One region of the Streptomyces sp. Ag109_O5-10 genome, then DNA from elsewhere that is predicted to be linked to it. Evidence: riboswitches for the same ligand, from Rfam matches in the RefSeq annotation. Region 1 holds a riboswitch; the other holds the start of a gene.
What was found. Region 1 has a riboswitch for glycine ahead of gcvP (aminomethyl-transferring glycine dehydrogenase). Riboswitches for the same ligand answer to the same signal wherever they lie in the genome.
Positions count from the first base shown of each region.

Region 2: linked by a shared signal. The riboswitch ahead of gcvT (glycine cleavage system aminomethyltransferase GcvT) and the one ahead of gcvP (aminomethyl-transferring glycine dehydrogenase) in region 1 are both predicted to bind glycine.

Region 1 covers NZ_FNTQ01000001.1:7,854,223-7,869,462, forward strand. The annotation lists gene BLW82_RS35820 (mannose-1-phosphate guanyltransferase) at 1-972, shown strand, start outside; gene BLW82_RS35825 (DUF881 domain-containing protein) at 1,081-1,992, shown strand; gene BLW82_RS35830 (small basic family protein) at 1,989-2,321, shown strand; gene BLW82_RS35835 (DUF881 domain-containing protein) at 2,327-3,160, shown strand; gene BLW82_RS35840 (FHA domain-containing protein) at 3,351-4,181, shown strand; gene BLW82_RS35845 (transcriptional regulator FtsR) at 4,223-4,960, shown strand; gene BLW82_RS35850 (bifunctional nuclease family protein) at 5,052-5,525, shown strand; gene BLW82_RS35855 (MerR family transcriptional regulator) at 5,823-6,467, shown strand; gene BLW82_RS35860 (IS30 family transposase) at 6,742-7,923, shown strand; gene BLW82_RS35865 (DNA polymerase IV) at 8,003-9,367, shown strand; gene BLW82_RS35870 (PRC-barrel domain-containing protein) at 9,589-9,969, opposite strand; glycine riboswitch at 10,083-10,176, shown strand; gene gcvP (aminomethyl-transferring glycine dehydrogenase) at 10,354-13,239, shown strand; gene BLW82_RS35880 (ABC transporter ATP-binding protein) at 13,288-14,514, opposite strand; gene modB (molybdate ABC transporter permease subunit) at 14,525-15,240, opposite strand, start outside.
Region 2 covers NZ_FNTQ01000001.1:2,872,548-2,887,787, reverse strand. The annotation lists gene BLW82_RS13140 (L-serine ammonia-lyase) at 1-392, opposite strand, end outside; gene glyA (serine hydroxymethyltransferase) at 449-1,711, opposite strand; gene gcvH (glycine cleavage system protein GcvH) at 1,736-2,113, opposite strand; gene gcvT (glycine cleavage system aminomethyltransferase GcvT) at 2,232-3,359, opposite strand; glycine riboswitch at 3,518-3,615, opposite strand; gene BLW82_RS13120 (AAA family ATPase) at 3,799-4,524, shown strand; gene BLW82_RS13115 (enhanced serine sensitivity protein SseB) at 4,776-5,567, shown strand; gene BLW82_RS13110 (enhanced serine sensitivity protein SseB C-terminal domain-containing protein) at 5,737-6,528, shown strand; gene BLW82_RS13105 (ABC transporter permease) at 6,904-7,911, shown strand; gene BLW82_RS13100 (ABC transporter substrate-binding protein) at 7,982-9,778, shown strand; gene BLW82_RS13095 (ABC transporter permease) at 9,890-10,888, shown strand; gene BLW82_RS13090 (ABC transporter ATP-binding protein) at 10,885-11,982, shown strand; gene BLW82_RS13085 (ABC transporter ATP-binding protein) at 12,006-13,289, shown strand; gene BLW82_RS13080 (hypothetical protein) at 13,383-13,904, opposite strand; gene BLW82_RS13075 (M1 family metallopeptidase) at 14,237-15,240, shown strand, end outside.

The DNA of each region.
Region 1 (15,240 bases):
CGGCAGGAGTACCGGCGCGCGTTCCCCGGGGAGATCGGCGACCTCTACTTCCCGGCGAGCGTCTTCGACTCCTACACCGGGTCGCTGCTGCGGAACGTCGACACGACCGGGGTCGCCGAGTCGGGCCTCAAGGTCGTCGTGGACGCCTCCAACGGCAGCGCCGGACTCGTGCTGCCGAGCCTGCTCGGCAAGCTCGGTGTGGACTCGCTGACCATCAACCCCGGTCTGAACGAGGCGCGGCCCACGGAGACCGCCGACCAGCGGCGGGCCGGGCTGGTACGGCTCGGTGAGATCGTGGCGTCGTCCGGCGCCGCGTTCGGTGTGCGGTTCGACCCGGTGGGTGAGCGGCTGTCCCTGGTGGACGAGAAGGGCCGCATCATCGAGGACGACCGTGCGCTCCTGGTGATGCTCGACCTGGTCGCCGCCGAGCGGCGCAGCGGCCGGGTGGCGCTTCCGGTGACCACGACCAGGATCGCCGAGCAGGTGGCGGCGTACCACGGCACCCAGGTCGAGTGGACGACCACCTCTCCTGACGACCTCACGCGCGTGGGGCGCGAGGAAGGCACCATCTTCGGCGGTGACGGCAAGGGCGGGTTCATCGTCCCCGAGTTCAGCAGCGTCTACGACGGTACGGCCGCGTTCGTACGCCTGATCGGTCTGGTGGCGCGGACGCAGCTCACGCTCAGCCAGATCGACGCCCGGATCCCGAAGGCGCACGTCCTCAAGCGGGACCTGGCCACCCCGTGGGCTGTCAAGGGGCTGGTCATGCGGCGTGTCGTGGAGGCGGCCGGAGACCGGTTCGTGGACACGACCGACGGGGTGCGGGTCGTGGAGCCCGACGGGCGCTGGGTGATGGTGCTGCCCGACCCGGCGGAGGCGGTCACCCATCTGTGGGCCGAGGGGCCCGACGACGCGTCCGCGCAGGCTCTGTTGGACGAGTGGTCGGCGACGGTGGACAGCGCCGGACGGTAAAAAACCGCTGCACGCGTGCGTGCCGGACAGGTGTCCCCACGGGGGCCGGTCCGGCACGCCGGTGGGGCCGTTCGGAGGTACCCGCCGCAACGTGCGACGATGTGCGGCATGCCGCAGCAACCCCCCGTTCGGAGCAGCGCCGCCCGGCCGTCGCGCCCGGACGCCTCCATGTCGTTGATCACCAACGTCATGGACCACAGCCTCGACGACGGGTACGCCGAGGCGGCCGCCCGGAAGCGCGCCCGTGGGGAGGGCGGCGGCATGCCGAAGACCCTCCGGGCGAGGCTGGGCCTCGCCGGCGGTCTGGTGCTGGCGGCCCTGGTGGTGACCGTGGGAGCGGCGCAGGCGCGTGTGACGGCGCCCGTGGTGGCCAAGGAGCGTCAGGAGCTCATCGACAGGGTCGACCGGGAGACGGCGGCCGCCGACAAGCTGGAGACAGGTGTCGACAAGCTCCGGGACGACGTCAGCGCCCGCCAGCGTGACGCGCTGAAGGAGAGCGGCGGCAGCGGGCAGGCGGACCTGGTGGACGTCCTGTCGGGCGCCACGGCGGTGCACGGCCCCGGCGTGAAGCTGGTGGTGAACGACGCCAAGGAGGCCTCCTCGGGCGGCGGCGTCGACAATCCGAGGGAGACCTCCGGGTTCTCCGACACCGGCCGGGTGCGGGACCATGACCTGCAGCGCGTCGTGAACGGGCTGTGGGCCTCCGGCGCCGAGGCGGTCTCGATCAACGGGCAGCGGCTGACGGCCCTGTCCGCGATCAGGGCCGCGGGGGACGCGATACTTGTCGACAACAGGCCGCTGGTACCGCCGTACACGGTGCTGGCGGTGGGGGACGGGGAGAAGCTCGGCTCCAGGTTCCAGGACAGCCCCGACGGGCTGTACCTGCATGCCCTGGAGGAGAACTTCGACATCCGGGCGACCATCTCCACGGAGAGTGACGTCCGGTTGCCCGCCGCGCCCAGCGTGATCGTACGTACAGCACAGCCGTACACCGAGAAGACGGAGAAGGGCACATCGTGATCGCCGTACTTGGCCTCGTCGTGGGCGTCGTGGCCGGACTGTTGGTCCGGCCTGAGGTTCCGGCGGTCGTCGAGCCGTATCTGCCGATCGCCGTCGTCGCGGCGCTCGACGCCGTCTTCGGCGGTCTGCGGGCCATGCTGGACGGGATCTTCGACGACAAGGTCTTCGTGGTGTCGTTCCTGTCCAACGTGGTGGTGGCCGCGCTGATCGTCTTCCTCGGCGACAAGCTGGGAGTGGGCTCGCAGCTGTCCACGGGGGTCGTGGTGGTCCTCGGTATCCGCATCTTCTCCAACGCCGCGGCGATCCGACGGCACGTGTTCCGGGCGTGAGCGGCATGGGTGAGCACGAGAAGGAGCCGGAGCACCGGCTGCGCAGAGAACTCCCGGCCGAGGTTTCGCCCGCGGTGCCGGAGGCCGAGTCCGCCGCGCCGGCGCCGGAGGCCAAGGTGACCGGCCGGGAGAGGCTGTTCCAGGGGCTGTGGCCGCCACGCGTGAGCAGGGCCCAACTGATCGTCGCCGTGCTGTTGTTCGGGCTCGGGTTCGGGCTCGCCGTGCAGGTGGCGTCGAACAGCGACAGTGACAGCGCGCTGCGCGGGGCCCGTCAGGAAGATCTTGTCCGCATCCTCGATGAACTGGACGACCGTACTCAGCGTCTTGAGGACGAGAAGACAGGACTCGAAAAGCAGCGTCAGGAGTTGCAGAGCAGCTCCGACCAGGCGGCGGAGGCCCGCAGGCAGACGGCCGAGAAGGAGCGGCAACTCGGTATTCTCGCGGGCACCGTGGCGGCGCAGGGTCCTGGCATCACGATGACGGTCGACGACCCGAAGGGGACGGTACAGGCGGACATGCTGCTCGATGCGATCCAGGAACTGCGCGCGGCCGGTGCGGAGGCGATCCAGGTCGACGGGGTCCGGGTCGTCGCGGGCACCTATCTCACCGACTCCGGGAAGAGCGTGAGCGTCGACGGGAACAAGATCACCCAGCCCTACGTTTTCAAGGTGATCGGCAAGCCGCAGGACCTCGAACCGGCTCTGAACATCCCCGGAGGCGTGGTGCAGACCCTGGAGAAGGAGCAGGCGACTGTGACCGTCGAGCGATCCGCCAAGATCGTCGTGGATGCCTTGCGACCGGCGAAGCAGCCTGACTACGCTCGGTCGTCCTCGCAGTGAACCGGCGGTGCATGGGGGACATCCGGCGAGGGCATGAGGATGCGGGGGGTCGGCGCACCGGGAAACCGGTGCGTGGTGGAAACTGTCTGGTGGATACGGACGTTGTGTGGTTGTCCGGGTCGGCCGGTCTATTCAGTCAGGGTTCGTCCTGCCCCACGGGCGGGTCTGTTTCGGTCAAGGGGAATCGCCCGTGAAGTTGTTTGCGAAGTTGTTCGGCAAGAGCGCGCGAGAGGGTAGCGACAACGCGACCGCGCGCCATCGGGCACAGCCCGACGCGGAGGGCCAGCGCCCGCTGTTCCGGGACCAGGTGGCTGGTCCGGGGGGTGACATTTCGGGAGGTCAGGGCGCGCCGTCAGTTGACCCGTCCAGGTCCGGCGACATAGGTTTCGGGCAACCGTCAACCTCAGGTACGGGTGGAGGGTTCACCTCCGGCCCGTACGCGTCCAACGCCCCGGCGGGGCAGCCGCGGCAGGAGGATCCGTCCATGTCGGCCCTGGTTTGTACGAGGTGCGGTAACCGCAACGCGGAGAACGCCCGCTTCTGTTCCAACTGCGGAGCCCCGTTGCGTGCGGGCGCCGTCCCCGAGCGTGCGTCGGAGACGACGTCGACGATCTCGATCTCCGGCCTGGAGGCCTACGACGCCGAGGTCACCGGTCAGACCCAGATGCCGTCGCTCTCTCCCGAGGCGCAGGCGGCGGTCGACGCGCTGCCGCTCGGCTCCGCGCTGCTGGTCGTGCGCCGGGGCCCGAACTCGGGCAGCCGGTTCCTGCTGGACAGCGACCTGACCACGGCCGGCCGCCACCCGCAGAGCGACATCTTCCTGGACGACGTGACGGTCTCGCGCCGGCACGTGGAGTTCCGGCGGCAGCCGGACGGCTCGTTCACGGTGGCCGACGTCGGCAGCCTCAACGGCACGTACGTCAACCGGGAGCGCATCGACCAGGTCGCGCTGTCGAACGGTGACGAGGTCCAGATCGGCAAGTACCGGCTGGTCTTCTACGCGAGCCGGCAGGGCATCTGACCCTCCGGAGCTCGCCTGGGGGACCCCAGGGAAGAAGGTCCATGCTGCACACACCGAGCGGCGGTTCCGGTCACGGCACCGCCGCCACGGAATCCGGGCTGATGAGCATCGGCACGGTGCTGAACGTGCTGCGCGACGAGTTCCCCGAAGTCACCATCTCCAAGATCCGCTTCCTGGAGTCGGAGGGGCTCATCGAGCCGCGCCGTACCCCTTCCGGGTACCGGAAGTTCAGCGCCGGGGACGTGGAGCGTCTGGGACACGTCCTGCGGATGCAGCGGGACCACTATCTGCCGCTCAAGGTCATCCGGGAGTACCTGGAGGCCATGGAGCGCGGCGAGGCGGTACAGCCGCCCGTTCTGGGGCGGCAGCGGGACGGCGAGGCCGTGCCGATGGCTCCCGAGGCGCCGACGGTGGCGCGGATCGGCCGGGACGAGCTGCTAGCGGCCGCCGACATCGACGAGACGCGCCTCGCGGAGTGGGAGTCGTACGGACTGATCGCTCCGCTGGAGGACGGCGTGTACGACGCCGAGACGGTCACCGTGGCCTCGCTCGTGGCCGAGCTGGGGCGGTTCGGGATCGAGCCGCGCCATCTGCGGGCGATGAAGGCCGCCGCCGACCGGGAGGCCGGCCTGGTGGACCAGGTGGTGGCGCCGCTCAAGCGCCACCGCAATCCGCAGACCAGGGCCCATGCCGAGGCCCGTACGAAGGAGCTGGCGGCGCTCACCGTGAAGCTGCATGCCGCGCTGATGCAGACGGCGCTGGGGGTGCGGCTGCCGTGAGCACCACGACAGGACCCGGGCGGAGGCCGGATCGGGCGCGCGTTCCGGGCCCGACTACCCAAACGTCCCGGGCACGGCCTAGGGTTGCTGTGTGAACGAGCTCGATGTCGTAGGTGTCCGGGTGGAAATGCCCTCCAACCAACCGATCGTGCTCCTGCGCGAAGTGGGAGGCGACCGTTACCTCCCCATCTGGATCGGGCCGGGGGAGGCGACGGCGATCGCATTCGCCCAGCAGGGCATGGCGCCCGCCAGGCCGCTGACGCACGACCTGTTCAAGGACGTGCTGGAGGCCGTCGGCCAGGAGCTCACCGAAGTACGCATCACGGATCTGCGTGAGGGCGTCTTCTACGCGGAGCTGGTCTTCGCCAGTGGGGTCGAGGTGAGCGCCAGGCCGTCCGACGCCATAGCGCTTGCGCTGCGCACCGGAACGCCGATCTACGGCAGCGACACGGTGCTGGACGACGCGGGCATCGCGATCCCGGACGAGCAGGAGGACGAGGTGGAGAAGTTCCGCGAGTTCCTCGACCAGATCTCACCCGAGGACTTCGGCACCAGCAGCCAGTGAGGGACCAGAGCGGCCCGTCACCCACCGGGAGGTCGGTGACGGGCCGGTTCCGTGTCAGAAGGCCCCTGACGAGCCGGTTCGGGGCAGCTCACAGCCGAAACTCGTGGGCAATTGCCAGCGGCCATTGAGAGCGTCCTACGGCCTCCCGACAGAGCATTCGGCTAGCCTTTCCCCGCGGTGGGGCACGGGAAACCACTCCTAGGGTGATTATCACTCGGCGTGCCGAGTGTGGCGATCGTTGACGCACCCCTGGTGACTGCCTACCGTCGAGAAGGCAGGTCAAGGACGGAGGTCGGCGTGAGAAGCAGCGGCGACGGTTTGGCTGGGGGTGCCCCCGGACGCGGTTTCGGGGAGAGCGGTCCGTCCCCGCTTCACAGCAGCATTGCCGGTCATGCCCCGCAGCGGCCGACCGCAGTGCCGAGCGGCGGAGGGGCGGCGTCCATGGCCACCGAGGAGATCGGCTACCGCGGGCCCACGGCCTGCGCGGCGGCCGGCATCACCTACCGGCAGCTCGACTACTGGGCCCGCACCGGCCTGGTCGAGCCCAGCGTGCGGCCCGCCTACGGGTCGGGCACCCAGCGTCTGTACAGCTTTCGGGACGTCGTCGTCCTGAAGATCGTCAAGCGGTTCCTGGACACCGGGGTCTCCCTCCAGAACATCCGCACCGCCGTCCAGCACCTGAGAGAACGCGGTTTCCGCGACCTGGAGCGCATGACCCTGATGAGCGACGGTGCCACGGTCTACGAGTGCACCTCGCCGGACGAGGTGCACGCCCTGCTCCAGGGCGGTCAGGGCATCTTCGGGATCGCGGTCGGCGTGGTGTGGCGGGACGTGGAGAACGCGCTCTCCCAGTTGCACGGCGAGCGCGTCGACACCGGTGAGACGCTCGTCGGCCACAACCCCGCGGACGAACTGGCCCGGCGGCGCAACCGGGCGGTCTGAAGGCCCGCTGACAATGCCCCGGCCGGGGACCGGCAAGTTCTACTGATCCCCGCAACACCCTGGAGTTCAGGGAGCTGCGGGGATCGTGGATTTCGAGGTGTTGAAGGCGAGGTTCTTCGAGGCGCTGGACCGGGAGGGCGGCAGCGTTACCCTGGCGGCTCGGGCAGTCGGGGTGAACCGCAACACGGCGTTCGGGTGGGCCCGTAAGGCCGGTGTCCGCGGTCGTGGGAAGCCCGGCAGGTCTGGCCATCAAGGCCGGGCGGAGTACGAGCGGCTGCGTGCGGCTGGAGTTCGGCGCCGGGATGCCGCCGCGCAGGTCGGCGTCCACGAGCGCACCGCCGAGGACTGGGACCAGGGCATCCGCCAGATCGGCCACTCCCGGCTGCGTCCTGACGGACGCTTGATCGTCTATAAGACCGGTGTGACCATCATCAAGCCGCCGCTTCTCGCAGCGGTCGACGCGCAGCTGCACCCCCGGTTTCTGACCGTGACCGAGCGGGAGACGATCGCTGACATGCACCGGGCCGGCCACTCGTTGAGGGCGATAGGGCGGGCTCTGGGGCGGCCGGCGTCCACGGTCAAGCGGGAGATCGACACCCGGGCGGTCGACGGCGTCTACCGGCCGCACAGGGCCCAGCGGGCATGGGCCGAGAGCCGCGCCCGGCCCAAGGCATCCAAGCTCGCCGCAGACGGTCCGCTGCGTCGATACGTTGAGGACAGGCTGCGCGAACGCTGGTCACCGGAGCAGATCAGTCACACTGCGGCCATCGAGTTCCCCGACGACGAGAGTATGCGGGTGAGTCCGGAGACGATCTACCAGGCCATCTACGTCCAGGCCCGAGGCGGCCTGCGCCGCCAGGTCGCGGTCGCGCTGCGCACCGGGCGCACCCGCCGCAAGCCTCACCGCAGCCCGGAGCAGCGCACTCGCCGCTTCTTCGACGAGATGGTGATGATCTCCGAGCGGCCGCCGGAGGTTGAGGACCGAGCGATTCCCGGTCATTGGGAAGGCGATCTGATCGTCGGCCCACGCAGCGAGAGCGCGATAGTGACCCTGGTCGAGCGCTCCACCCGCTACGTCATGCTCGGACATCTGCCCGGCGGACACACGGCCGGGGAAGTCCGCGATGTGCTGGTGCCGCTGATCCAGGCCCTGCCCGAGCACTTGCGCGGTTCGCTGACCTGGGATCAGGGCTGCGAAATGGCCGCGCACAAGCAGTTCACCGTGGCCACCGGCGTGCCGGTCTACTTCTGCGACCCCCACTCGCCCTGGCAGCGCGGCTCGAATGAGAACACGAACGGCCTGCTTCGGCAGTACTTCCCCAAGGGCACCGACCTGTCCGCGCACAGTCCCGCAGACCTTGAACACGTCGCCCAGCAGCTCAACGGTCGGCCACGCAAGACGCTCGGCTGGAGAACCCCAGCCGAGCGTCTGCGTGATCTACTGATGGCCGCATAAGCCATCAGGTGTTGCGGGGATCCCGAGAATCCGCCACCGTGCCGGGGCATTGTCAGTGGCGTGGTGCAGCATCGGAGATGTGAGAAACGCGCCCACGATCCTGCATCTCGACATGGATGCCTTCTTCGCCTCGGTGGAGCAGGCGTCCAAGCCGAGCCTGCGCGGGAAGGCCGTGGTCGTGGGCGGGCTCGGACCGCGCGGTGTGGTGGCCACCGCGTCCTACGAGGCCCGGGTGTTCGGGGTGCACTCCGCGATGCCGATGGGCCAGGCACGGCGGCTGGCGCCGAACGCCGCGTACCTGGTGCCGCGCTTCGGGCTGTACCGGTCGGTCAGCGAGCAGGTGATGGGGTTGCTGCGCGGGCTCTCGCCGCTGGTGGAGCCGCTCAGCCTGGACGAGGCCTTCGTGGACCTGGAGGCCGGTGAGGTGGCCTGGGACGCCGTGTCGGCGCGACTGGTGGGGGAGAGGCTGCGCGCCGACATACGGGCCGTCACGGGGCTCTCCGGGTCCGTCGGGCTCGCCGCCTCGAAGATGCTCGCGAAGATCGCCTCCGAGCAGGCCAAGCCCGACGGGCTGGTGCTGATCGAGCCGGGCACGGAGCGGGCGATGCTGGGGCCGATGACCGTGCGGACCCTGCCGGGGGTGGGGCCGGCGACGGGGGACCACCTGCGGCGGGCCGGGATCACCACGGTCGAGGAGATCGCCGAGGCGGGGGAGGACGAACTGGTACGGCTGCTCGGCAAGGCCCACGGGCACGCGCTGTACGCGATGGCGCTCGCGCACGACGAGCGGCCCGTGGTGGCCGAGCGGGAGGCCAAGTCGGTGTCGGTCGAGGACACCTACGACGTGGACATCCACGACCGGCTGCGGGTGGGGATGGAGGTGCAGCGGCTGGCCGACCGGTGCGTGCGGCGGCTGCGGGGGGCCGGGCTGTCCGGGCGGACCATCGTGCTGAAGGTGCGGCGGTACGACTTCTCGACGCTCACCAGGTCCGAGACGCTCAGGGGGCCGACCGACGACCCGGGGGTGGTGCGTGAGGCGGCGGCGCGGCTGCTGGACTCGGTGGACACGACGGGGGGTGTGCGGCTGCTGGGGGTGGGGGTGACGGGGCTGGCCGACTACACGCAGGAGGACCTGTTCGCGCAGGCGGCGGCCGGGGAGGGGGCGGCGGAGTTCGCGGCGGAGGACGAGGCTGCGGAGCCGGTCGCCGAGGAGCAGGTGGTCGCCGAGCGGAGGTGGCCCGCCGGGCACGACGTGCGGCATGCCGAGCACGGGCACGGATGGGTGCAGGGCAGTGGGCTGGGGCGGGTCACGGTGCGGTTCGAGACGCCGGGGGCGGTGGGGCCCGGGAGAGTGCGGACGTTTCGGGTCGACGACCCCGAGCTGGAGCCGGCGGAGCCGTTGCCGCTGGTGCCGGGGATCCCGGTGGACGGGGTGCGTACGTGACCGTGGATGCCGGACGGGGGCGGGACGCTTGCCGGCGCTTGCAGGTGCCGCTGCGCCCACCCGTGCCGCCTCTGCGGCACGCCTGCCCGCAGAACAACTAAGTGGCTGTGCAGGAAACGGCTGGGCAGCGCCCCGCCAGGGGCGCTGGGGGTACCCCCAGCCGATGGCTGGGGGAGGAACCGCGCGAGCGACCCCCGCTCACCCGCAGCCAACCGTCGGCCTCACGCCCCCGCGTCCTCCGTTCCCGCCAGTTTGCCGAAGTCGCGGTCCGGGTGGGCGGGGGGCGGGGCAGCGGTGTCCAGGCCGTAGTGGTGGTAGAGCTGGAGCTCCTGTTCCGGGGAGAGGTGGCGGCCCACGCCGAAGTCGGGGGCGTCTTTGATCAGGGCGCGGTCGAAGGGGACCTTAAGGGTGCCCTCGACCAGTTCGCTGGGCTCCAGGGGGACGAAGGCGTCCCTGGAGAAGAGGCCGGTGCGTATGGCCGCCCACTCCGGCACGCCCGTCGCGTCGTCGAGGTACACCTCGTCGATCGTGCCGATCTTCGTGCCGTTGCGGTCGAACGCCTTGCGGCCGATCAGGTTGCGCGGATCGATGTCGGTCTGCACGGGCCCTCCACTTGGTCGCAACTCATCCGTAAGCACTACAAAAGAGCACATTGAAGGAGGCGGCCACTCGAAGGCTCCGGTGTTGCCCCCGCTGGTACGCTGGCGGTGGCTGCTGACCCCGTGCGGGAGAGTCCTCCGGGAAACCGGAGGCGCCGAAGGAGCAAATCCTCCCCGGAATCTCTCAGGCTCACGTACCGCACGGACGAGGTCACTCTGGAAAGCAGGGCGGACGTCGACGGTGTCCGCGCTCACCGACGGTGCAAGCCGGTGGTCCGCAAGGGCACACCGGCGAAGCTCTCAGGTCCGATGACAGAGGGGGAGGCCGTCGGGGTACCCGTGCCGGGGTACCCCTCGAAGGTCGCGTCAGACCAGGAGGCCTCCGCAATGACCGCCCAGCGCATCCCGCTCTCCGAACTTGAGCAGGGGATTCCCTTCGAGCAGCGCCACATCGGCCCCGACCACGAGGCCCGGGCCAAGATGCTCGCCCAGGTCGGCTACGGCTCGCTCGACGAGCTGACCGCCGCCGCCGTGCCGGACGTGATCAAGAACGCCGACCGGCTCGACCTGCCCGGCGCCCGCACCGAGGCCGAGGTGCTGGCCGAGCTGCGGTCCCTGGCCGACCGGAACCAGGTGCTCGACTCGATGATCGGCCTGGGGTACTACGGGACCTTCACGCCGCCCGTCATCCTGCGCAACGTGATGGAGAACCCCGCCTGGTACACGGCCTACACGCCGTACCAGCCGGAGATCTCCCAGGGCCGCCTGGAAGCGCTGCTGAACTTCCAGACCGTGGTCGCCGACCTCACCGGGCTGCCCACCTCCGGTGCCTCGCTGCTCGACGAGGGCACGGCCGCAGCCGAGGCGATGGCCCTGTCGCTGCGCATGGGCAAGAACAAGAAGGGCGTCTTCGTCGTCGACGCGGACGCGCTGCCGCAGACCATCGCCGTGATACAGACCCGGGCCGAGCCCACGGGCGTGGAGGTCGTGGTCGCCGACCTCGCCGAGGGCATTCCGGCGGAGCTCGCCGGGCGGGAGATCAACGGGGTGCTCGTCCAGTACCCCGGCGCCTCCGGTGCCGTACGCGACATCAGGGCCGTCGTCGAGCAGGCGCACGAAGCGGGCGCGCTCGTCACCGTCGCCGCCGACCTGCTCGCGCTGACCCTGCTGACCTCGCCGGGCGAGCTCGGGGCCGACATCGCCGTCGGCACCACCCAGCGGTTCGGTGTGCCGATGGGCTTCGGCGGGCCGCACGCCGGTTACATGGCGGTCCGCGAGAAGTTCGCGCGCAGCCTGCCCGGGCGGCTCGTGGGCGTCTCCGTGGACGCCGACGGGAACAAGGCGTACCGGCTGGCGCTGCAGACCCGCGAGCAGCACATCCGGCGGGAGAAGGCCACCAGCAACATCTGCACCGCGCAGGTGCTGCTCGCCGTGATGGCCGGCATGTACGCCGTCTACCACGGGCCCGAGGGACTGAGGGCCATCGCCCAGCGGACGCATCGCTACGCCACGATCCTCGCCGCGGGGCTCACGGCCGGCGGTGTCGAGATCGTGCACGGCGCCTACTTCGACACCCTCACCGCGCGCGTGCCCGGCAAGGCCGCGGGGATCGTCGCCGCCGCCCGTCAGGGCGGAGTCAACCTCCGGCTCGTCGACGCCGACCACGTCTCCATGGCCTGCGACGAGACCACCACGCGCGCCCAGCTGAGCGCCGTCTGGACGGCCTTCGGCGTCGAGGGCGACGTCGAGGCGCTGGACGCCGCCACCGAGGACACGCTGCCCGAGGCGCTGCTGCGCACCGACGGCTACCTGACCCACCCCGTCTTCCAGCGGCACCGCTCCGAGACCGCGATGCTCCGCTACCTGCGCAGGCTCGCCGACCGGGACTACGCGCTGGACCGCGGCATGATCCCGCTGGGCTCGTGCACCATGAAGCTCAACGCGACCACCGAGATGGAACCGGTCACCTGGCCCGAGTTCGGCCAGCTGCACCCGTTCGCGCCCGCCGAGCAGGCGCAGGGCTACCTGACCCTCATCCGTGAGCTGGAGGAACGGCTCGCCGAGGTCACCGGGTACGACAAGGTGTCGCTGCAGCCCAACGCCGGCTCGCAGGGCGAGTTCGCCGGCCTGCTCGCCGTACGCGCGTACCACCGTGCCAACGGCGACGCGCAGCGGACCGTGTGCCTGATCCCCTCGTCCGCGCACGGGACCAACGCCGCCAGTGCCGTCATGGCGGGCATGAAGGTCGTCGTCGTGAAGACCGCCGAGGACGGCGAGATCGACGTCGCCGACCTGCGGGCGAAGATCGAGCAGTACCGCGACGAGCTCGCCGTGCTGATGATCACCTACCCGTCCACGCACGGGGTGTTCGAGGAGCACGTCGCCGACATCTGCGCGCAGGTGCACGAGGCCGGCGGACAGGTGTACGTCGACGGGGCCAACCTCAACGCCCTGGTCGGGGTCGCCAAGCCGGGCCACTTCGGCGGCGACGTCTCCCACCTCAACCTGCACAAGACCTTCTGCATCCCGCACGGCGGCGGCGGTCCCGGCGTCGGTCCGGTGGCCGTACGGGCCCACCTGGCGCCGTACCTGCCGAACCACCCGCTGCAGCCGGCCGCCGGTCCCGAGACGGGTGTCGGGCCGATCTCGGCCGCGCCGTGGGGCTCGGCGGGGATCCTGCCGATCTCGTGGGCCTACGTCCGGCTCATGGGCGGCGAGGGACTGAAGCGGGCCACCCAGGTGGCCGTGCTCAGCGCCAACTACGTCGCCAAGCGGCTGGAGCCGCACTTCCCCGTGCTCTACACCGGGCCCGGCGGCCTCGTCGCGCACGAGTGCATCATCGACCTGCGGCCGCTGACCAAGGCGACCGGGGTGAGCGTGGACGACGTCGCCAAGCGGCTCATCGACTACGGCTTCCACGCGCCGACGATGTCCTTCCCGGTGGCCGGCACGCTGATGATCGAGCCGACCGAGTCCGAGGACCTCGGCGAGCTGGACCGGTTCTGCGAGGCGATGATCGCCATCCGCGCGGAGATCGACAAGGTCGGGGCCGGCGAGTGGTCCGCCGACGACAACCCGCTGCGTGGCGCTCCGCACACCGCCGCCGCGCTGGGCGGCGAGTGGAAGCACGAGTACAGCCGCGAGGAGGCCGTCTTCCCCGCCGGGGTGTCCGCCGCCGACAAGTACTGGCCGCCGGTGCGCCGGATCGACCAGGCCTTCGGCGACCGGAACCTGGTGTGCTCGTGCCCGCCGCTGGACGCGTACGAGGACTGACGCACCGGCACGACGCGAGAGGCCCCGCTCCGGCGGGGCCTCCCGTTTTCACGCCGGGTACGCGTGCGTCTGGGTCGCCTTCACCGTCGCCCAGACCGCGACGCCCGGGTGCAGGTCCAGTTCGGCCGCCGCGACCGTGGTGAGGTCGGCGGCGAGGGCGAGTCCGCCGGTCAGGTCGGCGCGGATCTGGTCGCCGTGGGTCTCCAGGCCGGCGACCTCGCAGCGCCAGAGGTTGCGGGCGCTGGCGCCGGTGGGGCGGTCCCGGAAGAGGGTGACGGCGCTCGGCGGGAACGCGACGAAGACGTCTCCTGTGAGGACTTCGCTGGTGGTGATCGCGGGGCCCGCGGCGAGCTGGACCGTGTGGCCCTCCGCCCGGCCCCGGTAGAGGTTGAGACCGACCAGGTGGGCGATGTAGTCGGTGCGCGGGTGGCGGGCGATGTCGGCGGGGGTGCCCTCCTGGACGATGCGGCCCTCCTCCACGACGATCAGGCGGTCGGCCAGCACCATGGCGTCCAGCGGGTCGTGCGTGACCAGGACCGCGACCGCCTCGAACTCGGCCAGGTGACGGCGGAGCCGGGACCGCACGTCGAGGCGGGTACGGGCGTCGAGGGCGGCGAGGGGCTCGTCCAGGAGCAGCAGGCGGGGGCGGGTGGCCAGGGCGCGGGCCAGTGCGACGCGCTGGGCCTGTCCGCCGGAGAGGCGGCGGGGTTTGACGCCGGCGTGTTCGGCGAGGCCCATGCGGTCGAGCCAGGCGGCGGCCTGGGCGCGGGCCTCGGTCTTGGTCGCGCCGTGGCAGCGGGGGCCGAAGGCGACGTTGTCGAGGGCCGTGAGGTGGGGGAAGAGGAGGTAGTCCTGGAAGACGACGCCGACCGGGCGGGATTCGGGGGGCGTGCGGTCCAACTCCGTGCCGTCGAGGCGCAGGTGACCGGTGGTGAGGGGGATGAGGCCGGCCAGGGCGCGGAGGGCGGTGGTCTTTCCGGCGCCGTTGGGGCCGAGGAGGGCGACGACCTCGCCGGGGGCGGCGGTGAGGGTGATGTCCAGGTGGAAGGTGGGACGGGTGACGACGAGGCGAGCGTGGAGGCCGCCGGTTTTCGGGTGCGGGTGCGGGTGCGGGTGCGTGGTGGGCCGCGCGCGGTGGGCGGGTTGTGTACCGTCGGCGGCTGCGGCCGGCCGCTGGGGTGGCTGCGTGGCGTCGGCGGACGTCGGCAGGCCGTGGGGAGGCTGGGTGCCGTCCGCGGATACGGGATGTGAGTTGGTCATCGGGGCGTCGTCCACCGGGTCGTCCTCATGATGCCGTCATCCAACGATCCCGCAACGCCGCCAGTACCGCGATCGACACCGCCAGCAGCACCAGGCTGAGCGCGATCGCCGCGTCGGGGTCGTTCTGGAGGGCGAGGTAGACGGCGAGCGGCATGGTCTGGGTGCGGCCGGGGAAGTTGCCGGCGAAGGTGATCGTCGCTCCGAACTCACCGAGCGCGCGGGCCCAGGCCAGGACCGAGCCGGCCGCGATGCCCGGGGCGATGAGGGGAAGCGTGACCCGGCGGAACGCGGTGAAGCGGGAGGCGCCCAGGGTGGTGGCCGCCTCCTCGTAACGGGGGTCGGCGGCGCGCAGCGTGCCCTCGACGCTGATCACCAGGAAGGGCATGGCCACGAAGGACTCGGCGAGGACCACGCCGGCCGTGGTGAAGGGCAGGGTGATGCCGAACCAGGAGTCCAGCCACTGGCCCACCACCCCGTTGCGGCCGAGGGCGAGCAGCAGGGCCACACCGCCGACCACCGGCGGGAGGACGAGGGGGAGGGTGACCAGCGCCCGGACGAACCCCCGGCCGGGGAACTCCGTGCGGGCCAGCAGCCAGGCCAGGGGGACGCCCAGGACGAGGCTGACGGCCGTCGCCGCCGTGGCGCAGATGAGGGAGAGCTGGAGGGCCTGCCAGACCTCCGCACTGGTCAGCAGGGACGGGAGGCCGCGCCAGGGGGCCCGCACCAGCAGGGCGACCAGCG
Region 2 (15,240 bases), 5.0 Mb from region 1:
CAGAGGGTCATGCCGTTGGCGTGGTAGGGGAGCGCCTTGCGGCGGTGGAGCTTGAGGTCGTCGTCGAAGGAGAACGGGATCTCGTGCTCGCCGAGAAGGGACAGGCGCTTCGTGGCCTTGACCGTCTCGATGCGGTCGTCGGCGGTCTCCACGTCCACCGTGCGCGGCGAGGCGCCCTCCAGACCGAGCAGCACCGCCTTGGGGGTGCCGTGGCCGTGGCCGGTCGCGCCGAGGGAGCCGTACAGCTCGGCGCGTATGGAGGCGACGGAGGACAGCAGGTCCTCGTTGCGCAGGCGGCGGGCGAATATCCGGGCCGCGCGCATCGGGCCGACGGTGTGGGAGCTCGACGGGCCGATGCCGATCGAGAACAGGTCGAAGACCGAGATGGCCACGGGAACTCCTCCAAAGAGGGTGGGGGCACACGTCGTCGGGTGCCCCCACCAGGGAACTACTTGTTCAGACCGGGGTAAAGCGGGTGCTTCGCCGTCAGCGCCTCGACCCGGGCCCTGAGGGCCGCCGCGTCGTAGGCCGGCTTCAGCGTCTCGGCGATCACGTCCGCGACCTCGGCGAAGTCCTCGGCCGTGAAGCCGCGGGTGGCCAGCGCCGGGGTGCCGATCCGCAGACCCGAGGTGACCATCGGAGGCCGCGGGTCGTTCGGGACGGCGTTGCGGTTGACCGTGATGCCGACCTCGTGGAGACGGTCCTCGGCCTGCTGCCCGTCCAGCTCGGACTCGCGCAGGTCGACGAGGATCAGGTGGACGTCCGTGCCGCCGGACAGGACGTTCACGCCGGCCTCGCGGGCGTCGGCGGCGGTGAGCCGCTCCGCCAGGATGCGGGCCCCCTCCACCGTACGACGCTGGCGCTCCTTGAAGTCCTCGCTCGCCGCGACCTTGAAGGAGACCGCCTTCGCCGCGATCACGTGCTCCAGGGGACCGCCCTGGAAGCCCGGGAAGACGGACGAGTTCAGCTTCTTCGCGAAGTCCTTGCGGGCCAGGATGATGCCGCCGCGCGGGCCGCCGAGCGTCTTGTGGGTGGTGGAGGTGACCACGTCCGCGTAGGGGACCGGGTTCGGGTGCAGGCCCGCCGCGACCAGGCCGGCGAAGTGGGCCATGTCGACCCACAGGTACGCCTCGACCTCGTCCGCGATCCGGCGGAACTCCGCGAAGTCCAGCTGCCGCGGGTACGCCGACCAGCCCGCGATGATCACCTTCGGGCGGTGCTCCTTGGCGAGCCGCTCCACCTCGGCCATGTCGACCAGGCCGGCGTCGTCGACGTGGTAGGCCACCACGTTGAACTGCTTGCCGGAGAAGTTCAGCCGCATGCCGTGGGTCAGGTGGCCGCCGTGGGCGAGGTCCAAGCCCAGGATGGTGTCGCCGGGCTGGGCCAGCGCGAACAGGGCCGCCTGGTTGGCGGAGGCACCGGAGTGCGGCTGCACGTTGGCGTACTCGGCGCCGAACAGCTCCTTCACCCGGTCGATGGCGATCTGCTCGGTGACGTCGACGTGCTCGCAGCCGCCGTAGTAGCGGCGGCCCGGGTAGCCCTCGGCGTACTTGTTGGTGAGGACCGAGCCCTGCGCCTCCATGACCGCGAGCGGAGCGAAGTTCTCCGAGGCGATCATCTCCAGGGTGGACTGCTGGCGAGCCAGCTCCGCGTCGACCGCGGCGGCCACCTCGGGGTCGAGCTCGTGCAGGGGCGTGTTCAGAAGCGACAACTCAGACATCCGTTCCACGACTCCTCAGCCGGCGATGAAGGCGGTGTACTCGTCGGCGGAGAGCAGGTCGTCCGGCTCGTCCGTGACGCGCACCTTGAACAGCCAGCCGCCCTCGAAGGGGGCCGAGTTCACCAGGGACGGGTCGTCGACGACGTCCTCGTTGACCGCGGTGATCTCACCGGTCACCGGCGCGTACAGGTCGGACACCGACTTGGTCGACTCCAGCTCGCCGCAGGACTCGCCCGCGGTCACCGTGTCGCCGACCGCCGGGAGCTGGACGAAGACGACGTCACCGAGCGCGTTGGCCGCGTGCTCCGTGATGCCGACCGTCGCCACGCCGTCCTCGGCGGCCGTCAGCCACTCGTGCTCCTTGCTGTAACGCAGCTGCTGGGGGTTGCTCATGGCCTGAATTCTCCTGTACGCGGGGGAGTGCTGGTGAAGAGGGGACTGCTGGGAACGTGCGTGACCAGCGGCGATGTGTGCCGGGTCACGCCCAGTGGGCTGCCCGGTGGGCTGTGGGCTACTTCTGGCGCTTGTAGAAGGGCAGTGCCACGACCTCGTACGGCTCGTGACTGCCCCGGATGTCGACCCCGACGCCCGCCGTGCCCGGCGCCGAGTGCGCCGCGTCGACGTACGCCATGGCGATCGGCCTGCCCAGGGTGGGGGAGGGGGCACCCGAGGTGACCTCGCCGATCACCTCGCCGCCGGCCACCACCGGGTACCCGGCGCGCGGCACCCGGCGGCCCTCGGCGACCAGGCCGACGAGCACCCGCGGCGGGTTCTGCTCGGCGCGGGCGGCGGCCTCGGCGAGCGCGGCACGCCCCACGAAGTCGCCCTCCTTCTCGAACTTCACCACCCGGCCGAGCCCGGCGTCGAAGGGGGTGAGCGAGGTGGTGAGCTCGTGCCCGTACAGCGGCATGCCCGCCTCGAGGCGCAGCGTGTCCCGGCAGGACAGCCCGCACGGCACCAGGCCCACGGGGGCACCCGCCTTGGTCAGCGCCTGCCACAGCTCCACCGCGTGCTCCGGCTTCACGAACAGCTCGAAGCCGTCCTCGCCGGTGTAGCCGGTGCGCGCGATCAGCGCCGGGACGCCGGCGACGGTGCCGGGCAGCCCGGCGTAGTACTTCAGCCCGTCCAGGTCGGCGTCGGTGAGGGAGGCGAGGATGCCCGGGGACTCCGGGCCCTGGACCGCGATCAGCGCGTACGCGTCCCGGTCGTCGCGGACCTCGGCGTCGAACCCCGCGGAGCGCTCCACGAGCGCGTCGAGGACGACCTGGGCGTTGGAGGCGTTGGCGACGACCAGGTACTCGGTCTCGGCCAGCCGGTAGACGATCAGGTCGTCCAGGATGCCGCCGTCGGCGCGGCAGATCATGGTGTAGCGGGCCCGGCCCGTGCCGACGGAGGCGATGTTCCCGACCAGGGCGTGGTTCAGCAGGGCGGCGGCCTGCGGGCCGGTCACGGTGATCTCGCCCATGTGGGACAGGTCGAAGAGCCCGGCCCTGGTCCGTACGGCGACGTGCTCGTCGCGCTCGGAGCCGTAGCGCAGGGGCATGTCCCAGCCGGCGAAGTCGGTCATGGTCGCGCCGAGCGAGCGGTGCAGGGCATCGAGCGCGGTACGGCGGGGTGCGGCGGAATCGGTACTGCTCATCGGTCGGTCGTCTCCCGGAGGTCCCAAGGGCATGACAGGCGAGGGCTGTCCTCCCCATCTGTCATCGGAACCTGAGAGGTTCGCCCTGACCACCGAAATGGTCACGGCTTGCACCTTGGGTGGAGCCACTGACACAGCGGCCCGCTTTTCAGATGTGCCTCGCCCGCGCGGTAACGGGGCCTGAGAGATTCAAGGGAGGGACTTGCTCCTTCGGCGCCCCAGCGAAGACGGCTGGGGACTCTCCCGCGCGGATTCAAGCGGCCGGTATGCAGTTGGCGCGGACATCATTGCACGCCCCCCGGGTCCGTGGCAGGCCGGACCCGTCCCGGAGCACTGTGACGCGTCTGTGGCAGGACGCGAACGGAACCGCGAGACACCGTGCATTACCTTCTCTTTACGTTCAGTGGGGAAAACCTTTCCTGAGCCCCCAGGGAGGACGATCACGGTGACAAGGACCACGGCGTACGCGACGACGGGCATCGCCCTGCCCCGGCAGCCGACGGCCCCGGCCCGCGAGCGGTGCGACGAACGCCCCGCGCCGGTCGTCCGCGACCTGCGCGGCCGGGCCGGGCACAGCCCGCACGGCCTGCTCTTCGGCCCCCGGGACCTGGTCGTGGTCACCGGGCTGCCCGGCAGCGGCAAGTCCACCCTGATGCACCGCACCGTGCAGGGCATCCGCGTCGACTCCCAGGACACCCGCGACCGCTGGGACGCCCGCCTGGCCCGGCTCCTGCCGTACGCCCTCTACCGCCCGCTGGTCCGCCTCGCCCACTACGCGGGGCTGCGCCGGGCCCTCGGCACCGGCGAGGGCGTGGTCGTGCACGACTGCGGAACCCAGGCCTGGGTGCGCGACTGGCTGGCCCGGGAGGCCCGCCGCCGCGGCGGCACCCTGCACCTGCTGCTCCTCGACGTCACGCCGGGCACGGCACTGGACGGCCAGCGCGAGCGCGGCCGGGGCGTCTCCCGGTACGCCTTCCTGCGCCACCGCAGGGCGGCCGGCCGGCTGCTGCGCGCGGCGGAGAAGGGGAGGCTTCCCGAGGGCGTCGGCTCGGCGGTCCTCCTCGACCGGGCCGCGGCGGACGTACTGCACCGGATCGGCTTCGAGCACCGAGACGGCCGCGACGGACCGGTTGCGGCGCGCCGGGACGGCCGTGGCGCGCGGTGAGGGCCATGGTGCGCCCGGGACGGCCGTGGCGCGCGGTGAGGGCCGTGGCGCGCGGTGACGGCCGTGGTGCGCGGTGAGGGCCGTGGTGCGCGGTGAGGGCCGTGGTGCGCGGTGAGGGCCGTGGTGCGCGGTGAGGGCCGTGGCGCGCCGGGACCGCCTCCGCGGCCCGAACCGGCTGGTGGGGTGGCTTTGTCGGTGTCACCCGCTAGCCTTTCCAGCCTCAGCAGCGGTTTCCAGCAGGCGGTAGGCAGATGGACTTCCCGGCGGACATTCCCGCGGACTTCCCGGCACAGGCGCACCCCCACCCGCACGGCGGGTGGCCCGGCAACGAACTGGAGGAGGTCCTGTCGGCCTCCCTCGGCGTGCCCGCGGCGGCGGGCCGGCTCATCGAGGTACTGGGGCGGAGCTTCCTGTGGATCCCGCTGCCCGAGGGCGGCGGCCCGCACAGCGGCCCGCTGGACCTGCCCACCATGCAGATCGAGGGCCAGGTGTACGTGCCGGTCTTCAGCTCCGAGGAGCAGTTCCGGCAGGTGGCCGGCTCCCACCTGTCGTACACGATCGCCCCGGCGGTCGAGTTCGCCCGCGGCCTGCCCCCGCAGGTCGGCATCGCCGTCAACCCCGGGGGAGTGGTCGGTCTCCCGCTGCCCCCGGAGGCGGTCGCCCAGCTCTGCCGGGCCGGCCGCACCGAACTGGACGGCCCCGCCTCCGGCGGCCGGGTCCGCCTCTTCGAACCGGACTGGCAGGACGACCCGATGGACTTCCTGGCCGCGGCGTCGGCGGAGTTCGCGGCGATCGGCGTGGTCACCACGGCCCGCCGCTGCCTGGCCGCGATCGAGACGGCCGACCCGGTGATGTTCGTGGGCATCGAACTCTCCCAGTGGGAGGGCGACTTGCGCGCGCTGCCGCTGGAGGCCCTGGGCAAGGCGCTGGGCCGGGTCCCGGTGAAGTGGCCGGTGAACCTGGTCCTGCTCGACGTGGCGGACGACCCCGTGGGCCACTGGATGCGGGAGAACGTGCGCCCCTTCTATCAGTACGGTCACTAGGAGCGCCCTGGGGGCAGCCGACTCGGGGGCGCGGGGAACCGCGCGCTCCGCCACGACGAAACCCGCACCCGCCGACGGACAATCGGCCCCCGCCCCCTGGGCGCATAAGCTGTCTCCAACGGCGGGGCGCCCTCCAGACGCGGGGCACCAGATGAAGGGGCGGTAACACGTGAGCGCCAGCGGCACCGCGGCGGCCGGACAGGTCGAGCACATGCTGCGCCAGGTAACCCCCGGGCGTTACGACGCCTACGAGGCACTCCTCCGCGCCCTCGCCACGCCGTCCTCCGGCCAGATCTGGATGCTGCTCTGGCACGGCCAGGCCGGCTCCCCCGACGCCCAGTACGGGAACATGGAGGTCGAGGGCCACGGCTACGCCCCCTGCGTGACCTCGGCCCAGGAACTCTCCGCGAGCGGCTGGAACCGCTCGTACGAGGTGGTCGACGGCGTCGACGTGGCCCGCACGCTCTACCCCGACCACTTCGGCCTCTGGCTCAACCCGCACGCCCCGGGCGGCGGCGTCGGCATCCCCTGGCTGGACCTGCGCCGCATCGCCACCGGCCTGGACCGCCAGCCGGCCGGCCCGCTCCGGCTCACCGAACCGGCCATCGAGGTCCCGCAGTTCTACGCCCTGCTCACGCAGAACGCCCACCGCACCCCCGCGGTCCGCTCGCTGCGCCGCGCCTGGGTACAGCCGGCCCTCGGGGCGCCGTACCTCGCGATCGGCCTGGACGTGTACGACACCTCGCCGTCGGCCGTGGACTCGGTGCGGGGGATGATGCAGCAGTCGATCGGCGCGGTGCCGGACGGACTGCCGGTGTCGACGGTCGCGATGACCGACGAGTACGACCCGGTCGTGATGTGGATGCGGGCGGCGGCACGGCCGTTCTACGACCGCGAGGCCCACGCGGCACCGGCCCCGGCGGCGGGCTACGGGTATCCGCCCGCGCCCGGCGTCTACTGACCGTGCTGTATCCCTCCCGCAGGCGGGGTTCGACGGCCGGCCCGTCGGCGTCGCGTACCGCAGGGAGAACCGCGGCGGCTGAGGCGGGGGTCGAAGCCGGTCTGCGCGCGTAGTCCGCGGACATACATCAGCTCATGCGCTGTCTCGTCAGGGTATGTCCGTGTCCGGCGGGCGTTACCCGGCGTTCGGATAACGAAACTACATGCTCGTATCACGGTTGCGCATCCATTCACCGCCAACTCTGGCAACCAGTCGCCACAGCGTTGAAGACTCGCGCTTCATGGGGTGTTCAACCCTGCCCAGCAGAGAACGATCATGCCGCTACCAGCGGCAAGTGCAAGCCGGCCACCGCCGGTTGAGAGGGGTCCCTGCCAGATGACGGCACCATTGCACGAGCCGACCGCGGAGGCGGTCCCGAGTGCGGCCGAAGAAGCGGCGGCTGCCAACGCCGGTGACGAGGCCGTGCAGGGGCGTTCCCTGGGCCGGATCGCCTGGGAGCGCCTCAAGCGCGACAAACTCGCCCTCACGGGCGGCGTTGTTGTGCTCCTCCTCATCCTGGTCGCCGTTCTCGCCCCAGTGATCGCCAATCTGGTCGGGCAGGACCCGGACACCTTCCACGAGAGCCTGATCGACCCTCTGTTCGGCACCCCCAAGGGGTCGTTGGGCGGCATCAGCGGCGACCACCTGCTGGGCGTCGAGCCCGTCAACGGCCGCGACATCTTCGCGCGGATCCTCTACGGCGCCCAGATCTCGCTCCTCGTGGGCTTCCTGTCCGCGATCGTCGCCGTCGTCCTCGGCACCGTCCTCGGCATCCTGGCCGGCTTCTTCGGCGGCTGGGTCGACTCGGCGATCAGCCGCGTCATGGACGGTCTGCTGGCCTTCCCGCAGCTGCTCTTCATCATCGCGCTGGTCTCCGTGATGCCGAACGACATGCTGGGGTTGAGCGGTTCCAGCGTGCGCGTCTTCGTGATGATCCTGGTCATCGGGTTCTTCGGCTGGCCGTACATCGGACGCGTGGTGCGCGGACAGACCCTCTCGATGCGTGAGCGCGAGTACGTCGAGGCCGCCCGATCGCTGGGTGCCGGGCGCTTCTACATCCTGTTCAAGGAACTGCTGCCCAACCTGGTCGCGCCGATCATCGTCTACACGACGATGATGATCCCCACCAACATCCTCACCGAGGCGGCACTCAGCTTCCTGGGTGTGGGCGTCAAGCCGCCCACGTCCTCCTGGGGGCAGATGCTCTCCACCGCGATCGACTACTACGACTCGGACCCCATGTACATGGTCGTCCCCGGCGTGGCGATCTTCATCACCGTTCTGGCCTTCAACCTCTTCGGCGACGGCGTGCGGGACGCGCTGGACCCCAAGGGCTCCCGCTGAACCGCCTTACCCCCAAGCGTCCCGTGCCATCTACACGGGGTCTCTCATCTAATCCGGAGGATCCGAGATCGTGACTACCCAACGCACCTCAGGGCGGCGTAAGCAGGCGTTGGCCGCTGCTGCCGCGGTCGCCGGCATGCTGGCCTTGGCAGCGTGCGGCGGCGGAAACAGCAGCGACGACGGCGGTTCGAAGAACGGCGCCGCCGGCTTCGACGCGGCGAACAACAAGGTCGCCCAGGCCTCGCTGGTCAAGAAGGGCGGCGAGCTCAAGTTCGTCTCCGCCCAGGACGCCGACTTCTGGGACACCACGCGCGGTTACTACGGCTTCATGTGGGACTTCTCGCGGTACTACAGCCGTCAGCTGCTCACCTTCAAGACCGAGCCGGGTGCCGCGGGCGCCGAGCTCACGCCCGACCTGGCCACCGACATGGGACAGGTCTCGGCCGACGGCAAGACCTACACCTTCCACCTGCGTGACGGGATCACCTGGGAGGACGGCAAGGCCATCACCTCCCAGGACATCAAGTACGGCATCGAGCGGGTCTGGGCGCAGGACGTGCTGTCCGGCGGTCCGATCTACCTCCAGCAGATGCTCGACCCCAACAACACCTACAAGGGTCCCTACAAGGACACCTCGAAGGACCACCTGGGCCTGAAGGCGATCTCCACGCCCGACGCCAAGACGATCGTCTTCCACCTGCCCAAGGCGAACGCGGACTTCAAGCAGGTCCTCGCCATGGTCACGGCGTCCCCGGTCCGCCAGGACAAGGACACCAAGGCGAAGTACACGCTGCACCCCTTCTCCTCCGGCCCGTACAAGTTCGAGTCGTACAGCCCGGGCAAGAAGCTGGTGCTGGTGCGCAACACCAGCTGGAAGGCGTCGTCCGACCCGGTGCGCAAGGCGTACCCGGACAAGATCTCGCTGACCATCTCCTCGAACCAGTCCGACATGGACCAGCGTCTGATCAACGGCGACTACGACATCGACGCCAGCCAGACGGGTCTGGGTCCGCAGGGCCGCACCATCGCCCTGAAGCAGCACAAGGGCAACCTGGACAACCCGATCTCCGGCTTCATCCGCTACGCGGTCTTCCCGCAGAGCGTCAAGCCGTTCGACAACATCGATTGCCGCAAGGCGGTCATCTACGCGGCCGACCACGTGTCGCTGCAGACCGCGCGCGGTGGCCCGATCGCCGGTGGTGACATCGGTACCAACATGCTCCCGCCCGCCATCGCCGGTGGCGAGGGCCAGAAGTACGACCCGTACGGGATCTCCGGTGCCAACAAGACCGGCAACGACGACCTGGCCAAGAAGGCGCTGAAGGCCTGCGGTCAGCCGAACGGCTTCAAGACCACCATCGCGGTCCGCAACAACAAGCAGCAGGAGGTGGCCACGGCCACGTCCCTGCAGGCGGCGCTGAAGAAGGTCGGCATCCAGGCCGACATCTACCAGTACGACGGTGCGCAGAGCTCCGGCATCATCGGCTCTCCCTCGAACGTCGCGAAGAAGAAGCTCGGCATCATCATCATGGGCTGGGGCGCGGACTTCCCGACCGTCCAGGGCTTCGGAGCCCCGCTGTGGGACAGCAGCTACATCCTGCAGAGCGGTAACAACAACTTCGGCCTGATCAAGGACAAGACGATCGACGGGCTGTTCAACCAGTACAACGCCCAGCAGGACGAGGCGAAGAAGACGCAGATCGCCACGGAGATCAACCACAAGGTCACCGAGGGCGCGTACTACCTGCCCTTCACCTTCGAGCGACTCCTGAACTGGCGCTCCTCGCGTATCGCCAACGTGTACACGACGAACGCGTACAGCGGCTACTACGACTTCGTCAACATCGGTCTGAAGTCCACGAAGTAATCCCGGCACACCCGCCGCACGGCACGAAAGGCAGGTGAAGGCCGGCGCGGCGGGACCGTGGGCCACCGGAAGACCTCCGGTGGCCCGCGGTCCCGCGGCGGGCCGTTAGCTGTGCTCGCTTACCTCATCAGGCGGCTGTTCGCCGCCGCAGTGATGCTGGTGGTCATCATCCTGGTGGTCTTCTGCATCTTCTTCCTCGTCCCCAAGTGGGCGGGCGTGGACATCGCCACGAGCTTCGTGGGCAAGCAGGCCGACCCTCACGCCGTCGCGGCGGTGCGGGAGAAGCTGGGTCTCGGCGACCCGATCTTCGTGCAGGTCTGGCACTTCTTCAAGGGCATCTTCGTGGGCCGCACCTACGCGGCCGGCGGTGACGTCACCCACTGCGCCGCGCCGTGCTTCGGCTACTCCTTCCGCAGCGAGCAGGCCGTCTGGCCGGTGCTGACCGACCGCTTCCCGGTGACCCTGGGTCTCGCGCTCGGTGCCGCCGTGCTGTGGCTGGTCTTCGGTGTCGCGGCGGGTGTGCTCTCCGCGCTCAAGCGGGGCAGCATCTGGGACCGCACGGCCATGGTGGTCGCGCTCGGCGGTGTGTCCCTTCCCATCTACTTCACCGGTCTGCTCTCGCTGGCGGTCTTCAGTTACGGACTGAACTGGATCAACGGTCAGTACGTGCCGCTGGCCCAGAGCTTCTCCGGCTGGCTCGGCGGCATGATCCTGCCCTGGATCACCCTCGCCTTCCTCTACGCCGCCATGTACGCCCGTATCACTCGCGCCACCATGCTGGAGATCCTCGGCGAGGACTACATCCGCACGGCACGCGCGAAGGGCCTCAAGGAACAGGTCGTCATCGGCAAGCACGCGATGCGCTCCACGATGACGCCGATCCTGACCATGCTCGGCATGGACCTCGGCGCTCTCATCGGCGGCGCCATCCTGACCGAGACGACGTTCAGCCTGCCGGGCCTCGGCCAGGCGGTGCTGACCGCCATCAAGAACCAGGACCTGCCCATCATCCTGGGCGTCACCCTGATCACTTCTCTCGCGGTGCTGATCGCCAACCTCGTGGTGGACATCCTGTACGCCGTGATCGACCCCCGAGTGAGGCTCTCATGACGGAACTGAGCAAGAGCGGTGCGGCCGTGGGCGAGCCCACGAGCGCCTCGCCCGCGCCGACGGCCTTCCTGGAAGTGCGCGACCTGAAGGTGCACTTCCCGACCGACGACGGCCTGGTCAAGTCCGTCGACGGCCTGTCCTTCCAGCTGGAGAAGGGCAAGACCCTCGGCATCGTGGGCGAGTCGGGTTCCGGCAAGTCGGTGACCTCGCTCGGCATCATGGGCCTGCACACCGCCGGGCAGTACGGCAAGCGCAAGGCGCAGATATCCGGCGAGATCTGGCTGGACGGCACCGAGCTGCTGAGCAGCCCGCCCGACGAGGTGCGCAAGCTCCGCGGCCGGCAGATGTCGATGATCTTCCAGGACCCGCTGTCCGCGCTGCACCCGTACTACACGATCGGCCAGCAGATCGTGGAGGCCTATCGCATCCACCACAACGTCGACAAGAAGACCGCCAAGCGGCGCGCGGTCGAGATGCTCGACCGGGTGGGCATCCCCCAGCCGGACAAGCGGGTGGACAGCTACCCGCACGAGTTCTCCGGCGGTATGCGCCAGCGCGCGATGATCGCGATGTCGCTGGTCAACAACCCTGAACTGCTCATCGCGGACGAGCCGACGACCGCCCTGGACGTGACCGTCCAGGCGCAGATCCTCGACCTCATCCGGGACCTGCAGAAGGAGTTCGGCTCCGCGGTCATCGTCATCACCCACGACCTGGGCGTCGTCGCCGAACTCGCGGACGACATCCTGGTGATGTACGGCGGCCGCTGTGTCGAGCGCGGCCCGGCCGAGAAGGTGTTCTACGAACCCCGGCACCCCTACACCTGGGGTCTGCTGGGTTCGATGCCGCGCCTCGACCGTGAGCAGCAGGAGCGCCTGATCCCGGTGAAGGGTTCCCCGCCCTCACTGATCAACATCCCGTCCGGCTGTGCCTTCAACCCGCGCTGCCCGTACGCGGACGTCCCCAAGGACAACGTCACCCGCACGGTCCGTCCGGAGCTGACCGAGGTCGGCGGCCGGCACTGGGCCGCCTGCCACATGACGCAGGAGCAGCGGGAGCGGATCTGGACCGAAGAGATTGCGCCGAAGCTGTGAGCGAGAACCCCAAGGACGCGGCAGTGACCATTCCTGCGCAGAGCGACGGTGCCGTCTCTACCCGGGGCGTCGCCCAGGGCGAGACCCTGCTCAAGGTGACCGGCCTCCAGAAGCACTTCCCGATCAAGAAGGGCCTGCTCCAGCGGCAGGTCGGCGCCGTGCACGCGGTGGACGGGCTCGACTTCGAGGTCAAGGCAGGTGAAACCCTCGGCGTCGTGGGCGAGTCCGGCTGCGGCAAGTCGACGATGGGCCGGCTGATCACCCGGCTGCTGGAGCCGACCGGCGGCAAGGTCGAGTTCGAGGGCCGGGACATCACGCACCTGGGCGTCGGCGGCATGCGCCCGCTGCGCCGCGACGTGCAGATGATCTTCCAGGACCCGTACTCCTCGCTCAACCCGCGCCACACCATCGGCACGATCATCGGGGCGCCCTTCAAGCTCCAGGGTGTGACGCCGGAGGGCGGGATCAAGAAGGAGGTGCAGCGGCTGCTGTCGGTGGTCGGCCTCAACCCCGAGCACTACAACCGCTATCCGCACGAGTTCTCCGGCGGCCAGCGCCAGCGCATCGGCATCGCCCGCGCGCTCGCGCTGAAGCCGAAGCTGGTGGTGGCCGACGAGCCGGTCTCCGCGCTCGACGTGTCGATCCAGGCGCAGGTCGTGAACCTCATGGACGACCTCCAGGAGGAACTGGGCCTCACCTACGTGATCATCGCCCACGACCTCTCGGTGGTCCGGCACGTCTCGGACCGCATCGCGGTGATGTACCTCGGCAAGATCGTCGAACTCGCCGACCGGGACTCCCTGTACAAGGCGCCGATGCACCCGTACACCAAGGCGCTGATGTCGGCGGTGCCGATCCCGGACCCGAGGCGGAAGGACGCCAAGAGCGAGCGCATCCTGCTCAAGGGCGACGTGCCCTCGCCGATCTCCCCGCCCAGCGGCTGCCGGTTCCACACCCGGTGCTGGAAGGCGACGGAGATCTGCAGGACCACCGAGCCGAAGCTGGTGCAGCTGAAGCCCGGACAGCAGGTCGCCTGCCACCACCCGGAGAACTTCGAGGACCAGGCCCCGCAGGACACCGTGCTGCTGGCCGTGGCCAAGGAAGCGGCCGAACTGGTCGCCGACGAGGTCCTCGCGGAGTCGGCGGAGACGTCGGCGGCGGTTGCGGCGGAGGTCGCGGGGACAGCCGAAGCGGAGGCCGAAGCAGAGGCCGAGGCCGAGGCAGAGGCAGAGGCCGAAGCGGGGGAGTCCGCGGAACCGGAGCCCGCTGCCGAGTCCGGAAATTCGGAGAACACCGGCGAGAAGTAGTCGGAATCATTCCATGCGAATTCCCCGGCAGCCCTTTCGGGCAGCCGGGGAATTTCGTATGTGGCGGTCTTTTCCGGGCAGTCCCTTTTCAGGTCAGGACTTCGTCTCCCAGTAGTGCCAGCCGACCGAGGTCGCCGGGAGCTTGGCGGTGCCCGACGCGAGCACCGTCGTGCTGCAGTTCGGGTTGGTGCGGTTGGACTCCCAGGCGACCTTGTAGCCGTTCGAGCCGTACTGCAGGTTGCCGTACTTGTGGGCGTTGATGTTGTGCGAGTACGAGTGGCCGGTCGTGACCGCCACGGACTTGGTGATGCTGCCGCTCACGGAGGCCTTGGCCGAGGCGAAGAGGTAGCTCGCGCTGACCTCCAGCGAGGTGGAGAGGCTGTACGAGATGGTGGTGGCCTTGGTCACCGAGGCTGTGATGGTCCCGCCCGGGCCGTCCTTGTAGTAGGCGCCCTTCGCGGGGAGCCGGTACGCCGTGTGCGACTTGATGAGCACCCCGTAGGTGGTCGGGCACGACTTCGGTGTGACGACGGTCGCCGACGCCGGCGCCGCCCCCGCGACGACGGGCACCGTTCCGGCCATGACGAACGCGGCCAGCATCGCTCTCTTGCGCATGGAAAATCCCCCAGTTGAGTTGCCCGGTTCTCGCTGTGGCGTAAACCGTCAAGCACGAGCGAGCGTATGAAGTTGACGGAGGTCGGTCAATTGAGTTCCGGCGGGATTGAGCAAGAATTGAGGTTGCCGTTTTACGCCATGTAATCTCTGGCAAATTTCTGCTCAAGTCCCTTGATGCTTCGCTGTGCCGATTTCCGGGCTCGTGGGAGCCGACAGGAGTCAACCAGCAAGTGATGCATGACAAGTTGGCAAAGTCGTGTACATGACCGAACGGGAGGGGAGAGGGTTCGGCGTATCCGACCGAATCGGACCATGCACCGAAGGGACGACCCATGGCCTTCTCCCGTTCGGCACGTTTAGGGGCCCTCGCGATCGCGGCGGCCTCTTTCCTTGTCGTCGCCGCCGCCCCCGCCCCCACCCCGGGCGCCGACGGCATCGGTGACCCCTACTTCCCGCAGCTCGGCAACGGTGGTTTCGACGCACGGCACTACGACCTGGACGTGGCCTACGCCCCGGACACCGGCCGTCTCGACGGCCGTACCACGCTCACCGCCCGTGCCACCCAGAACCTCTCCGCCTTCGACCTCGACCTGCAGAAGCTGGAGGTCACGAAGGTCGAAGTGGACGGCAGGCGGGCCCGGTTCACGCGGACCGGCGACGAGATCACCGTCACCCCGCGGGACCCGCTCCGCAAGGGCCGCGACTTCACGGTCTCCGTCACCTACAGCGGGATACCCGAGCCCCTCAACGGCCCCATCGTCTTCGGCTCCGACTACGGCTGGATGAAGACCACCGACGGCGTCTTCGTCGCCTGCGAGCCCAACGCGGCCTCCACCTGGTTCCCGTCCAGCGACCACCCCTCCGACAAGGCCACCTACGACATCCGCATCAAGGCGCCCCAGGGCCTGACCGGTGTCTCCAACGGCCGGCTGGTCTCGACGTACGACAAGGGCGGCTCGACGTACACGCACTGGCGCGAGTCGAAACCGATGGCGACCTACCTCGCCACCGCCACCATCGGGAAGTTCGACGTGCGGACCGGGAAGACCCCCTCGGGCATCCCGATCTACGTCGCCATCGACCCGGTCCTCGCGAACAGCAACAGCGTCGACGTGTACGCCGTCACGGCCGCCGCCACCGACTACTGGTCGCAGCTCTTCGGGCCGTACCCCTTCGAGGAGACCGGGGCCATCGTCGACGACATGCCCGAGGCCGGGTTCTCGCTGGAGGTGCAGAGCAAGCCGGCCTACTCGGCGGTGCGCAGTGAGACGACGATCGTGCACGAGCTGGCCCACCAGTGGTTCGGCGACTCGGTGAGCGTGGCGCAGTGGAAGGA